DNA from 3 places in the Sphingopyxis sp. LARHCG72 genome. Region 3 is predicted to be linked to each of the others. Evidence: predicted binding sites of a transcription regulator. Region 3 holds the regulator's gene; each other region holds the start of a gene.
The links. Region 3 encodes LexA, which represses DNA repair genes until DNA is damaged. Its sites were predicted from a motif close to GTTCCNCNCTTGTTCT; they were not measured.

Region 1 (4,913 bases), on a different contig from region 3:
ATCCTTCGCGAGCCGCTTCTGCTTCACGAGCAGTTCGAGGGCGCGATAGCGCCGACCGCCCGCCGGGATTTCGAAGAGACCGGTCTCCTCGCCGTCATCCCCAAGCTGCGGGCGTACATTGAGGCTCTGCAGCAGGGTGCGGCGCGCGATGTCGTCGGCGAGTTCGCCGATCGACACGCCCGCCTTCACGCGCCGGACATTCGCTTGGCTGAGAACCAGCCGGTCGAACGGGATATCGCGCGACGGGCTGAGGGTGATCTTTCGTTTTGCACTGGCCATGGCCATTCTCCATGACGGGCCGCCGCGAGACGCTCTCCCGGCTCAAAAGCCCGCCATGAAGCCCCGGCCTTCCTCGCCCTCGCGGGTCCGCCACCGGCGGACCCGAAGGCCGCTGCCTCAAGCGCGCCCCGAGAGGCGGCGCGCCGCGGTAAGCAGGCGCCGCTCGCCGAGGACGATCGAGCCCGCAGCGCGGGCGGCCTCGGCATAGACCGACAGCGGATGGGCTGCCTCGAACAGGAGGTCGCGCTCGATGCCGAGCCCGAACGGCAGGCGGACCGCCTCGAGTTCGGCCAGCGAAAAGCTGCCGAGCTCGGGGCAGCCGAAGCCGAGATCGGCGAGGCCGAACAGGATGCCGTCGACATCCATTTCGGTGGCGAGCCAGGTCGCGGCGCCGACCGGACTGAAAAAGCGCGCCACGGGCCGGGGGTCTGGTTCGCGCAGCCCGCGCTCGATCGCGTCGATCCGGTCGCGGGCGTTGGCGGTAAGCCGAACGGCGATTTCGGGTGTGAGGAGCTTCATGCCGCGATCCTTTCGGCAGGCGCCCGATCGTCATCGCTGGCGCTCGGGACAGGCGGAGCCGCCGCGGCCGATGCAACCGACGCGGCCGCCGCCTGCCCGGACGGATCGGGGCGAAAGGCGAGCAGATAATCGGCCGCCTTCGAGGCCGCGCTCGCCGCGCGGAGGATCGCGCGATGATCCTCGCGGATGATCTCGAGCCAGGAGCCGATATAATCGGCATGGCGCACAGACGGGGTGATACCGAGTGCTGCGCACACGAAGGCCCCGGCCATTTCGGCGATCAGTTCCTCATGGCCATAAGGCTTCGATCCGAGGCTCCCCGTCTGGTCGCGGTCGAGGCGGCTTTTATGGCCCGTCCAGTGACCGAGCTCGTGAAAAGCGGTCCGGTGCCAGTCGACCGGTTCGTAGAAATCGTCGGGACGCGGCACCGCGACGAAATCGTGGCGCGGGCTGTAATAGGCGGACGCCCCGCCGATGCGGAGGTCGGCGCCGGTCGCCGCGATCAGCGCGCCGGCCTGCGGCAAGATCAGCCCCTCGGGGATGGACGGCGCCGCGACATGATATTTGTCGGGCAGGCCGTCGCACTGGTCGACCGAAAAGAGGGTGAACTGCTTCAGGAAGGAAAAGCCACCCTTGCGCGTGCCCGCGCCGTCGCCGGCGGGCTCGGGCTCATTCCCAGCGGCGCGGCGCGTGTAAACGACCGGGGTGCCGCGTTCGCCGCGACGGACCGTACCGCCGAGCGCCACGGCTTGGCGGAAGGTCAGGAAGCCATGGCCCTGAAACCCGCGGGTCAGGACCGCGTGCCAGAGGGTGAGAATGTTGATGCCGCTGTAGCGCCGTTCGCTGAGGGCATTGTACGGAAGACCCACCACAGCGCGGCCCGCGTCCCACGGCTGCACCCAAGGCAGGCGCCCGGCTTCGAGGTCGGCGATGATCCGGCTGGTGATCTCTTCATAGAGCGTCGCTCGCGCGCCGCCCTGGCGCGACGATCTGGAAAGTTGGGACATGTCGGTTCTCCGCGGCGGACCGGCAGCGAGCCTCTCTCGCCGCGCCCGGTCCGTCCCCCGCCTCCTGCATGTCTCGCCCTCCCGGGCGGCGGCCCTGCCGCCGCGCGGCCGACACGCGCGCACGTCGCCCGAACCTGCAATGCTCGGAGCCTTGCCAAAATGTTCTTCCTATGTTCTCTTTAGGCCATGGACAGAATCGATACCGCCCGAGTCGCCGAGACCATCCTTTCCGCCCCCGGCTGGGCGCGCGTCGGCATTACCGCACCGACGAGCCACATCCGGGTCGAGGCCGCGTTCGAACTCGCGCGCGCGATCGTCGAGAGCATGCGCGCCGGCGCGGAGCCGACGAGCCCCGACCAGCTCGGGCTTTCGCTGTGACGTGGGCGGCTGGACAAAGGATGGGCAGCCCCGCGCGACCCATATTTTCGAAGCGGCCGCTTGGTTCCGGGCGATCAAGCCCGTGTGCCGCTGCGGGCATAGCGCGACCTTCAATCCCTATGGCATCTGGTGGCGCTTCCAGTGCCGGATGTGGGACGATGATCTTTTCAAGGCGCGGCAGAAATTCTGGTGCGTCCGCTGCGGCGCGCGGACGGGCAAGCGCGTTCGCCCGGTACGGATCGAGCTGGTCGACCCCGGCCCGGACGATATCGCGCTCCCCATGCCCGACGAACGCGAATGGAAGCGCGCGCTCAGCCGCTTCCGCGCATGAGGATTGACGACCATGGATATCGAAACGGACGACGCGCTCGTCGGCATCGGCAAGCTCCACCGGGTGATGGTGTGGGACGGGCAGCGCGAGCGCGAGAAGGAAATGCTCTGGGGGCTGCCGTCGCGCGACCCCGATATCTTCCAGATTCCGCTGCTCAAGTCCGAGACCGCGAGCATCGACCGGCCCTGCCTGCTGCTCGCCAACGAGTTCGGCCTCGTGAAGCGCGGCAAGACGGTTTACGCCGCAAGCCTCATTACGGAAGAGCCCTTCTTCTGCATCGCCGCGGTCTGGCGCCCGGCGCATCGCCTGTGGCCCGAGAGTTTCGCGGCGCTGACCGTGCCGGCCTATGACGATCTGGCACCGCACAAGGATCGCCATGTCGGCGTCGTGCGTCCCGAAGACTGGTTCGACTGGTTGATGGGGACGCGGCCGCCGCTGGACATATTGCGGCCCTTCCCCAAGAATAGCTTCAGCATCATGCCGCCGATCCAGCAGAATTTCGACGAGTTGCTGGGCGCGGCCTGAAAGGGACCGCCGTCATGTGCAATCTCGTCACGCTCAAGGCGTCGGTCGCCGAAGTCGCATCGGCCTTCGGTGCGCGCCGCCCGCTGACCAATGCCCAGCCCGGCGAGGTCTATCCCGGCGGGCAGGGGTTCGTGGTACGTGAGGATTCAGGCGTTCGCGCGCTCGCGGCCATGACCTGGGGATTTCCGGTGCGGCTCAAACAGATGAAGCCAACGAGCAAGCCCAAGCCCGTCAACAATGCCCGCGACGACAAGCTGATGACCTTCTGGCGAAGCTGGTTCACCAACCCGGCGCAGCGCTGTCTCATTCCCTTCACCGCCTTTGCCGAGGCCGAAGGCGAGAAGGGCCGGATGACCCGGACATGGCTGAGCGTCGCCGATCAGCCGCTCGCAGCCTGCGCGGGCCTCTGGCGGCAGAGCGACGAGTGGGGCGACTGCTATACGATGGTGATGGTCGATGCGACCGAGGAGCTTTTCCATATCCACGATCGCATGCCCGTCATCCTGCACGCCGCGGATCACGATCAATGGCTGCGCGCTGCGCCCGAAGACGCCATGAAACTGGTCGCCAAATATCCCGCCGAACGGCTCGCCGTCGAACGTACCGACATTCCCTGGTTCAGCCGCAAATCGCCGGCAGCGGACGCACCGCGGCTTCTGTAGGCGGCCCGGGGAGACCGGTGGGGGGACGATGCGGCTCCTGTGGCATCGAAAGCCGGGGGGGGGGGTCGTCAACGAAGGAGCCTTTTTCGTCTGTCCTACATCGCCTGTTCCTGCCATGCCGCTCCGATGACAGCGGAACCCAAATGGAAGCGCCGCGCCGTGGCGATCGAATATTGGCTCGTGTCAGCGCTGGTCGCTGGATCATTTGTCGCGGGACTCATCGCCGCGATCCGGTCGCTTACCGGCAGTTGACCACGTCCCTGCCGCAGCTGCGGCGACGTCCGGCGGAGCGAGCACCCGGGGCATCAACTGTCAAACTGGGTGCATCTCTTCAGCAGCAAGCTTTACGTTTCTTATCCGACTGTTAGACGGTGAGCACCGATAGATTGCCGCGCCGAGGCAGCGACCACAGCAGCCCGCCGCGCGATATCAGGACCCGTCGGAGACTTGTCCAACCTTCGCGCGCGCCGGAAAGGAACCGTCGGAGCGCGACCCCAAGGAGCGGACCGCGGGCAGCCGGGTCGGGAACGCGCCAGCGGCCGATGATCGACGTGAAGCATTTTCATCTGACGGAGGAACTCGCCCAGGACATTTCAGGCGCCGGACACGAAGACCAGCTTTTTGCGGCGCTCGCGCGAGCAGCCGGCCGCATGGGGTTCGACCATTTCGCCCTCGCCTTCGACCGGCGCGGCGGAGACGCCGCGTCGATGCTCGTCCATAATTATCCGGACGCCTGGGCCAAGCTCTATGTGGGCCTCGATCTCAGCGCGACCGATCCGATCCGCCGTGCCGGCGAGCGATCGATCACCGGTTTCGAATGGCGCAACGTGGGCCGTTTCATTCCCCTGTCGCGCGGCGACCGGCAGTTGCTCAGCGTCGCGCGAGAGAGCGGCGTCGGCGACGGTTTCACGGTTCCGCGTCACTTGCCCGGCGAGGCGACCGGATCCTGCTCCTTCGCGGTCAGTCCGCGCACTGGCATGCCGTCCGACATGCTGAACGTTGCCGAAATTATCGGCGCGTTCGCGATCGCAAGGGCCCGCGAACTCCTGGGAACGAGCCCGCTGCGGCCGCAATCGGTTCTCACCGAACGGCAGCGCGAATGCGTTCTCTGGTCCGCGCGCGGAAAGACCGCGGGCGAGATCGCCGACATTCTCGGAATCAGCGAAGAAACAGTGGTGCGGCACCTCAAGATGGCGCGCGATCGCTATTCGG
Region 2 (4,913 bases), on a different contig from region 3:
GGCAATCCGATCCTGGCGGCGGGTTTCCTCGCCGGGCTCGCGGTTGCTGCCGGCGGCGTGCTGTTCGCACGGCGCCTGTTCCCGGCGGCAATCATCGGCGAGGCCGCGCTGCCCGACTGGACGATGCTGCGGCAGGCGGTCAATCATGACGATGTCGCAATTGCGGTTACTGATCGCGCGGGGCGGATGGTGTGCGCGAACGACCTCTTCGCGACCTGGTTCAATGGCTTCGTCACCCCGCCGGGCCTACCGCTCGAAGGCCGGGGCGCCGACGTGCTCAAGAATGCCGGCCGGGTCGCATGGCGCGACGGCGAGGGGCGCGCCGACGATATCGCGATCGGCCCGTTGCAGTTGCGCGCGCAGGTGACGCGCACGGGGCAGGCGGAGGATTATCTCGTCTGGCGCTTCTCGGCGCTCGAACGGCTCGATCTTGCATCGGAAATCGTCCGCCACCTCGATGGTCCGGCGGGCCGGACGCTGGGACATGCCGGGATCATGGCCGCGCTGGTGAGCGCCGAAGGGCGGCTGCGGGTCGCCAACCAGGGCTTCCTGCTTCGCGCGCTGGGCGAGGATGACGCTAGCCATTATGCGGGCCGCGACGTCGCCCCGATGATCCGGCTCGATGAGGGCGGCGCGCTCTATTTCGCGCGCGAGGGCGACCGCGCGACGCCGGTGCGGATGATCCAGATCCCGCTCGCGCCCGCCGATCCGAATACGCCGATGCTGCTCGCGCTGCTCGACGAGGAAATGGGGCCGGCCGATCGCGGCACGGCGCAAACCTATGTCGAAACCTTGTTGTCGCTGCTCCCATTCGGGCTCGCGATGGTCGATCGCGATGGGCGCTTCCTCTATATGAACCGCGCGTTCGTGCGCGCCGCAAGCGTTCCCGACGGCAAGATGCCGCGTTACCCTGGCGACATTGTCGTCGGCGAGGACAAGGGGCCGCTCGCCGACATGATCCGCCGCCACAGCAGCGGGCAGCAGGTCGGCGGCGACCTGTCGATCCGGCTCGCGGGGCAGAGCGGCGACCCGGTGTCGATGCGCGTCGTCGGCGTGCGCGGGCTGGGTGAGGCGGCGGTGCTGCTCAGCCTCAAGGATTCGAGCGAGGAATCGCGCCTGAAGCGCCAGGTCGCGCAGGCGTCGAAGATGCAGGCTGTCGGCCAGCTCGCCGGCGGCGTTGCGCATGACTTCAACAATATCCTCACCGCGGTACTCGGCGCGTGCGACCTGATGCTGATGCGCCACACGGCGGGAGACAGCGATTATGACGACATCCAGCAGATCCGCAGCAACGCGAACCGAGCCGCCAGCCTGACGCGGCAGCTGCTTGCGTTCTCGCGGCAGCAGACGTTGCGGCCGCAGATATTGCAGCTTCCCGACGTGATTTCGGAGGTGTCGCACCTGCTGAAGCGGCTGATCGGCGAGACCGTCCAGCTCGCGGTGCATCACGGCCGAGGGCTCGGCGCGGTGCGCGCCGACCCCGGTCAACTCGAACAGGTGATCATCAACCTTGCAGTCAATGCGCGCGACGCGATGCCGGGCGGCGGCACGCTGACGATCGAAACCTATCCGGTGTCGGCGGCCGAAGTGCGACAGATGGGCAATGAATTCATGCCGCCCGCCGACTATTGTGCACTCAAGGTTAGCGATACCGGCACCGGCATCCCCGCCGACGTGCTACCCAAGATTTTCGAACCCTTCTTCACCACCAAGGATGTCGGCAAGGGCACTGGGCTTGGCCTCTCGACCGTATACGGGATCATCAAGCAATCGGCGGGCTTCATCTTTGCCGACAGCAAGCCGGGGCAGGGGACGAGCTTTTCGATCTATCTGCCCGTTCACCGGGCCGAAGGCGATGTGCCGGTCGTTGCGCCGCCGCCGGCCAAGCCCAAGAAGAGCCAGTGGGGCACCGGCACCATCCTGCTCGTCGAGGACGAGGATATGGTGCGCGCTGTTGCGGAACGCGCACTGACCCGTGCAGGTTATAGTGTCGTCACCGCCTCGCAGGGCGAAGAGGGGCTCGAACGTTTTGCCCAGATGGAGAAGGTCGATTTGATCATCAGCGACGTTGTGATGCCAACGATGGACGGCCCCGCGATGGTGCGCGCCATGCGCGCCAAGCGCCCCGACCTGCCGGTGCTGTTCATGTCGGGCTATGCCGAGGAGCAATTGCGCCAGTCGATCGACATCGACGATGTCGCCTTCCTGCCAAAACCCTTTTCGGTTGCGCAGCTGGCCGAGGCAACCTCGGCGGCGCTCGACGACGCAGCGCATCGGGTGTCCAATGGCGAGTAATCGCCGCATCCTGCTTGTCGAGGACGATGTGCTGATCGGCATGATGCTCGCCGACATGTTCGATGCGCTGGATCTTCCCGAACCCGCGCAGGCAACGAGCAACGAGGAGGCGCTTGCGCTCATCGCTGCCGAACCGCTCGCCGGCGCGCTTGTCGATATCAACCTTGGCGATGAAAAGGGCTGGCCGGTGGCCGATGCGCTTGCCGAACGCGGCATTCCGTTCGCCTTCACCTCGGGAGGGGGCGATGTTATTCCGCCCGCGCATGCGCATCGCAAACTGATTACCAAGCCATTTCGGATCAGCGATATCGAGGCGGCTCTGGAAGAGTTTTCGGCTGAATAGCAAGCTTCTCGCCGAAACGAATTTTATTTTGTTCTCTACTTGTTCATGGAGAACAAATGTGGCACATAGTTCCGGCGTTGCGATGCTTCTGCTGTCGCTCTAGAGCTGGAAAGGGACGGTTATGGCCGGACAATTGTCACTCGTCGAATCGGGGAAATCAGTGAACAACACGGACAGGCAGAAGGCGCTCGACGCCGCGCTCGCACAGATCGATCGCGCGTTCGGCAAGGGCTCGGTAATGAAATTGGGCTCGAAGGAAGCGATGCAGGTCGAGGCGATCTCGACCGGTTCGCTCGGCCTCGATATCGCACTCGGCGTCGGCGGCTTGCCGCGCGGCCGCGTCATCGAAATCTACGGCCCTGAAAGCTCGGGCAAGACGACACTTGCGCTCCACACGCTCGCCGAAGCGCAGAAGACCGGCGGCACCGTCGCCTTCGTCGACGCCGAACATGCGCTCGACCCCGTCTATGCACGCAAGCTTGGCGTCAATATCGACGAACTCATCGTGTCGCAGCCCGATACCGGCGAACAGGCGCTCGAAATCGTCGACACGCTCGTGCGGTCGAATGCGATCGACGTGCTCGTCGTCGACTCGGTCGCGGCGCTCGTTCCGCGCGCCGAAATCGAAGGTGAAATGGGCGACAGCCACGTCGGCCTGCAGGCGCGCCTGATGTCGCAGTCGCTGCGCAAGCTCACCGGCTCGATCAGCCGCTCGCGCTGCATGGTGATCTTCATCAACCAGCTGCGCATGAAGATCGGTGTGATGTACGGCAACCCCGAAACGACGACCGGCGGCAACGCGCTCAAATTCTACGCATCTGTCCGCCTCGACATCCGCCGCACCGGCCAGATCAAGAATGGCGACGAAATCGTCGGCAACACGACGCGCGTGAAGGTCGTGAAGAACAAGGTCGCACCGCCGTTCAAGCAGGTCGAATTCGACATCATGTACGGGCAGGGCATTTCGAAGATCGGCGAGATCCTCGACATCGGCGTCAAGGCCGGCCTTGTCGAGAAATCGGGCGCGTGGTTCAGCTATGACTCGATCCGCATCGGGCAGGGCCGCGAAAATGCGAAGAATTTCCTGACCGAGAATCCCGAATTGCGCGAACGGCTCGAAGCTGCGATCCGCGGCCGCACCGACGCGGTGGCCGAAGAAATGATGGCCGGCCCCGACGTTGAGGGCGACGACGACAATTGATAGCCTTCCGGCCGGTTCGCCTTGGTGGATCGGCCGGCGAACGGCGGCGGGCCTCCAGCCCCCTCCTTGCCCCTATTGGGGCGCCTGCATTCCCTCTCCCCTGCAGGTGGGTCCGCCCGCCGTTGACTTCGCGTGACTTTTCACGCCCTTTCCGCTTGATCCTTGCCTGACCGCGCCCAGCGGGTACAACGCGCCATGCCCGCGATCCGTCTCTTCGGCCTGCCGACCGATATCAACAGCAGCTTCGAACGCGGCGCAGCCGCCGGCCCCGCCGCGATCCGTGCGGCCCTGTGGAGCGACCGTGGCAATATGGCGAGCGAACTGGGGCCCGAGATCGGTGCCGAGGTTGCCTTCACCGACGATGGGGATTTGCCGCTGACCGAAGATACGGCGCGCGACGACGCGGCGATCCGCCGTCACGTCACGATGCTCCACGAAGATGGCGAGGTGCCGCTCGCGATCGGCGGCGACCATGCGGTAACCTTCCCGCTTGTCGAGGCTGCGGCGACCTGTTTCGGCCCGGTCAATATCCTCCATTTCGACGCGCACCCCGATCTCTACGACGATTTTTCCGGCAACCCGCGCAGCCATGCCTCGCCCTTTGCGCGCATCTGCGAAGCTGGTCATGCCAAGCGGCTGGTGCAGGTCGGCATTCGCACGCTTACCGGCCACTGCCGCGAGCAGGCAGACCGGTTCGGCGTCGAGATTGTCCCCATGGCGTGTTTCACTCCCGATGCGGTCCCGGTGCTCGAGGGACCGCTGTATATCTCGATCGATCTCGACGGCCTCGATCCGTCAGCAGCGCCGGGTGTTGCGCATCCCGAGCCGGGCGGGCTGACGGTGCGCGAGATGCTCGCCATATTGCACAAGCAGACCGCGCCCATCGTCGGCGCAGATATCGTCGAACTGCATCCCGGTCGCGATATCGGCGGTGTCACCGCGATTCTCGGTGCCAAGCTGGTTCGCGAGCTGGCGGCGCTGATCGACCGCAACGGTCCTTGCCAAGATTGAACCCCTGAGGAGAGCGCCATGAGCCTGATCGTCCACCATCTGAACAACAGCCGCTCGCAGCGC
Region 3 (4,913 bases):
CCCCGATCCGATCGAGCAGAAGCTGCCGATAACGAGCCGGTCGACACCAGCGTCCGGGAAAAGGAAACGGGCACAGTCGTCAAAACTGTGGCCGTGATAATAGCCCGAATAATAGCTGTAGCGGCCGACAACGATGTTGGGATTGGTGACCTGTCGGTCGAGCGTGATGCCCTTGAAGGGGCTTTCGAAAAAATTGTTCATGGAAGTTACCATCGAATCTGAGCCGGATTAACGGCTTCGGTCCCTGCGTCCGCACGTGCGAACGCGGACCGGCACGCTTTGCGCATGCCGGCGCGGAGGCTTCTCGCGTCGAAACGCGAAAGCCGGTTCAGATGGTACAGTCGGCGGACTTCATACCGCCTCCATGCGCCGGATGCCGGCTCGATTGCAAGGCCTCGACGGAATTTGCCATCGGGCAATCGCCGCTCGAACGACGGCAAGCGACCAAAGCGTCTTGCCTTTCCCGCCCGCCATTGCTTGGCTTGCGCCATGACGAAAAGACCGACTCATCTCGACGAAACAGGCGCGGCCCATATGGTCGATGTCGGCGCCAAGCCCGCCACGCAGCGCCGCGCAGTCGCGGGCGGGCGCATCACCATGTCGGCCGAGGCGCTTGAAGCGATCCGCAGCGGCAACGCGCCCAAGGGCGACGTGCTGTCGACCGCGCGGATCGCCGGGATCATGGCCGCCAAGCGCACCGCCGACCTCATTCCGCTCTGCCATCCGCTTTCGCTGACTAAGGTCTGTGTTGATTTTGCATGGGAAGACAATGGCATCGCGGTCACAGCTGTTGCGCAGACAAGTGGGCCGACGGGCGTCGAGATGGAGGCGCTCACCGCTGCTTCGGTCGCGCTTCTGACGCTCTACGACATGGCGAAGGCACTCGATCGTGCGATGGTGCTCGGCGATATCCGCCTCATCGAAAAGAGCGGTGGCCGTTCGGGCGACTGGCGCGCCGCATGAGCGGCCTGCTTCCGGTCGAAGAAGCGCAGGCGCGGCTGCTCGCACTACGCGAATCGCTTGGAAGCGAAAATATCGCGCTTTCCGAATCGCTTGGACGATATCTTTCGCACGATGTCCGGGCTTTGCGCGACCAGCCCGCGGTCGCCCTGTCGGCGATGGACGGTTATGCGATTCGCTTCGACGATTTGCCGGGCCCCTGGCACGTCATCGGTGAGGTGGCCGCCGGTTCGGTGCCCGCGCTGCACGTCGACGTAGGCCACGCGGTGCGCATCTTTACCGGGGCAATGCTGCCAGAGGGCGCCGATACCGTGATCGTGCAGGAAGATGTCGCGCTGTCGGGCGGGCAACTCCTTCTCACCGGCGACGGGCCGGGTTCGCGCGGGCGCCATATCCGCGCGCGCGCGATCGATTTCGCCGCGGGGGATTGCCTGCTGCCCGCCGGGACCCGGCTGACGCCCGGCGCGATCGCCGCGGCGGCGATGAGCGGTGCAGGACAACTCGCCGTCGGCATGCGCCCGCGCGTCGCGATCGTGACCACGGGTGACGAGCTCGTGCAGCCGGGGCGCGAACTCGCCCCCGGCCAGATCCCCGACAGCAATGGCGCGATGCTCGCGGCGATGCTCGCGGGCGACGTCGCCGATCCGGTCCTGCCGCATCACATCCCCGATGACCGGGAAAAACTCGCTCATGTTCTCAAGGAACTGGCGCGACGTCACGACGTCATCGTCACCGTCGGCGGCGCCTCGGTCGGTGACCATGATCATGTCCGCGCCGCGCTCGAAGCGGCGGGCGGAAGCCTCGATTTCTGGCGCATCGCGATGCGCCCCGGCAAACCCGTGATCGCCGGCAGGCTCGGCGACGCGATCCTGCTCGGCCTTCCCGGCAACCCTTCGTCGGCGTTCGTCACCGCGACCATGTTCCTGCTGCCGCTGGTCCGGCATCTCGCCGGCGCGCGCGATCCGCTGCCGGTGGTGCACCGCGCGCCGCTCGCCGCGGCCTTGTCCGCAGGCGGTGCACGGCGCGATTATCTGCGCGCGCGACTCGAAAATGGCGAGCTTGTCCCGCTTTTCGGGCAGGATAGCGGACTCACCCTGCCATTCGCTTCGGCGAACGCTCTGCTGATCCGCGAGATTGGCGCCCCGGCGCGCGATGCCGGGGAAATGGCGGATTACATCGCCGTCGCTTGACAAGTTCCGCTTTGTTCCACTATCGTTCTCCCTATGTCCGGCTTGGGCGTCATCCAGGCCATCATGGAGAACGACCGATGTTGACCGCAAAGCAGCATGAACTGCTCCACTTCATCCAGGAACGGCTCGACGCCAGCGGCATTTCGCCGTCGTTCGAGGAGATGAAGGAGGCGCTCGGCCTCAAGTCGAAATCGGGTATACATCGGCTGATAAGTGCTTTGGAAGAAAGGGGATTCCTCCGCCGCCTTCCCAACCGCGCGCGCGCGCTCGAGGTGCTCAAGGTTCCCGACGCCGCTAAGCCAGCCGTGCGCGATGATCGCGACAATATCGTTCCGCTCCGCAAACCCGCTCCCGCGCTGCGTCCGATCGCGGCGAACGACATCGTCGAGGTTCCGCTCCACGGCAAGATCGCCGCGGGCGTGCCGATCGAGGCGTTCGAGGATCACAACAATCTCGCTGTTCCTGCTGCGCTTCTCGGCTCTGGCGAACATTATGCGCTAGAAGTCTCGGGCGACTCGATGGTCGAGGCGGGCATTTTCGACGGCGATTATGCGCTGATCCAGAAGGCGAGCACCGCGCGCGAGGGTGATATCGTCGTCGCGCTCGTCGACGGACAGGATGCGACGCTCAAATATTTCCGCCGCGAAGGCCGGATGATCCGGCTCGATCCCGCGAACAGCGCCTATGAACCGCAGCGCTACCCCGCCGAGCGCGTTATCGTGCAAGGTCGGCTGTCGGGACTGCTTCGTCGTTACCACTAAGTTGCGGCGGCAAGCGCCACGGATGTTCGTCGCCCGCCTTGAGCGCGGCGACGGCTTCGGGCGTTTCGCCCAGATAGAGCGCCAGCCCGCCGGTTTCGGCGAGACTGTCGCGATCGATCGTCATCCAGCGGCCCACGCATTCGCGCGGTAGCCAGCGATCGCTGACCACGACATCGGCGGCAGCACAGGCGGCCGCCATGTCGGCGCCCTCGATCCGGTCGCGGCCGCGCGTGGCGAGAATGACGCGCCGCACAGCGCCTTCGCCCTGGCTCCAGCGGCAAAAATCGCGGTTGCATTCGACATGATCGAGCTCGGCCAGCGCGCCGAGGGGCGCATCGACACCCGCCGCCTCCGTCATCGTATCACGAATATAGTCACCGGCGCGATCGCGGAGCAGCGCGTAGCTGCCACCGGGAAGCGCGGCGGCGATATGGCGGCCGTCCCCGGTGACGAGTAGGTCGGGGCGCGGCTGGGCGAGCAGGGCAGCCGCTCCGATGACCAGCGGAACAATCCCCGCCCGCCGCCAGCGAGTTTGCCAGAGCAGGATCCAGAGCCCCCCAAAAACAGCCAGCGCAAAACCCCATGACGGGAAGCTGGGCAGCATGGCGACAGCACCGGGCGCCTCGGCGACGCCGTGCGCAAGGCCGATCAGCAGTTGCAGCGCCTGTTCGGTGACCCACCAGAAGGGAGCGCCGAGGCCAACGCTGTCGAATAGCAGCGCGAGCGCCTCGGCCGGCATGATGACGAATGTCGTGAGCGGGATTGCGACGACATTGGCAAGCGCGCCATAGAGCCCCGCCTTGTGAAAGTGGAACAGCGCGATCGGCGCGAGCGCGACTTCGACGACCAAACCGGTGATCAGCAGCCCCGCAACCCCGCGCCCCAGCCGGAATAGCCACGGCTCTTCGCGGCGCGCAAGGAACACCCGCATTGCGCGGCTCTCGTGAAGCGCAATGATGGCGGTAACCGCCGCGAAACTGAGTTGAAAACTCGGCCCGGCAAGCGATTCGGGGCGCCAGATCAGCACGATCAGCGCCCCCGCCGCGACGAGCCGCAATGTGAGCGCCTCGCGCCCCATCAGGAAGGCGATCAGCACGAGAAGCGCGGCGATGAAGGATCGCAGCGTCGGAACCTCCGCCCCTGCAAGGAGCGTATATCCCCCTCCCGCAAGCGCACCGGCTGCGGCGGCAAGCGGCAGGACATAACCCGCGAGTGCGAGCCGGCGATTGAGCGCGAGAAGGCGCATCGTCAGCAGCATCGCAAAGCCGACCACCGCAGTCACATGCAGCCCGCTGATCGACAGAAGGTGCGCAAGGCCGCTGCGCCGCATCGCTTCCTCGTCCGCTTGGCTGATCGCGCCGCGATCCCCCGTCACGAGCGCGGCCGCGATGCCGCCCGCCGATCCCTCGACCTGGCCGTGGATATGCGCGCTCAATCGCGCGCGCAGCGGCGGCGCGGCGCGTCCACTGCCCGGCGCCCGCGAAACCTCTCCCAGCACGGTTCCCACCGCGCCGATGCGATCGAACCAAGCGCGCTGCGCGAAATCATAACCGCCGGGCAGGCTCGCGGTCGGCGGCGGCATCAACCGGGCACGCACGCCGATCGTCTCACCATCGACCAGATCTACCGCCTGTTCGCTGCGCAGGGTGAGCCGCACGCGCGGGGGCAAATCGCTCCGCCGCTGCGGCAGCGCGAGGATGCGCAGCTGCCCCTTCGCGGGCAGAGGCTCGACGCGATCGACGATCGCCGAAAACTCGGTCACAACCGGCGCCGCCAGAACCGGCGCGGACACCCAGAGCGCGCGCGCCCAGATGAGCAGCATCCCGACCGCCATCACGCCGCAGGCGACGGCTACCGCGCGCCCAAGGCGACTCGACCAGCCCAGCAACAGGCCGCCAAGCAAGCCGCCAGCGAGGAGCAGGAGCAGCCCGATCCAATGCGTCATCGACGGAAGCGCGAACCATGCCGCGATGCCGGCGCCCAGCGTGACGGGCAGCCACAG

Region 1: ACIPPQ_RS06505 (DUF6771 family protein) is a predicted target of LexA. The motif match lies at 1,967-1,982, and genes of this name have one in related genera.
Region 2: recA (recombinase RecA) is a predicted target of LexA. The motif match lies at 2,669-2,684, and genes of this name have one in related genera.

Annotation. Positions count from the first base shown of each region.
Region 1 covers NZ_JBIXJU010000002.1:273,506-278,418, reverse strand. The annotation lists gene ACIPPQ_RS06520 (ParB/RepB/Spo0J family partition protein) at 1-279, opposite strand, end outside; gene ACIPPQ_RS06515 (DUF2958 domain-containing protein) at 397-798, opposite strand; gene ACIPPQ_RS06510 (ArdC family protein) at 795-1,805, opposite strand; gene ACIPPQ_RS06505 (DUF6771 family protein) at 1,992-2,183, shown strand; gene ACIPPQ_RS06500 (hypothetical protein) at 2,185-2,514, shown strand; gene ACIPPQ_RS06495 (hypothetical protein) at 2,527-3,039, shown strand; gene ACIPPQ_RS06490 (SOS response-associated peptidase) at 3,054-3,701, shown strand; gene ACIPPQ_RS06485 (hypothetical protein) at 3,828-3,953, shown strand; gene ACIPPQ_RS06480 (LuxR family transcriptional regulator) at 4,244-4,913, shown strand, end outside.
Region 2 covers NZ_JBIXJU010000003.1:247,917-252,829, reverse strand. The annotation lists gene ACIPPQ_RS08960 (response regulator) at 1-2,295, shown strand, start outside; gene ACIPPQ_RS08955 (response regulator) at 2,285-2,638, shown strand; gene recA (recombinase RecA) at 2,760-3,839, shown strand; gene speB (agmatinase) at 4,035-4,850, shown strand; gene ACIPPQ_RS08940 (glutathione S-transferase family protein) at 4,869-4,913, shown strand, end outside.
Region 3 covers NZ_JBIXJU010000005.1:79,705-84,617, reverse strand. The annotation lists gene catB (type B chloramphenicol O-acetyltransferase) at 1-201, opposite strand, end outside; gene moaC (cyclic pyranopterin monophosphate synthase MoaC) at 490-963, shown strand; gene ACIPPQ_RS12630 (molybdopterin molybdotransferase MoeA) at 960-2,150, shown strand; gene lexA (transcriptional repressor LexA) at 2,228-2,911, shown strand; gene ACIPPQ_RS12620 (ComEC/Rec2 family competence protein) at 2,865-4,913, opposite strand, start outside.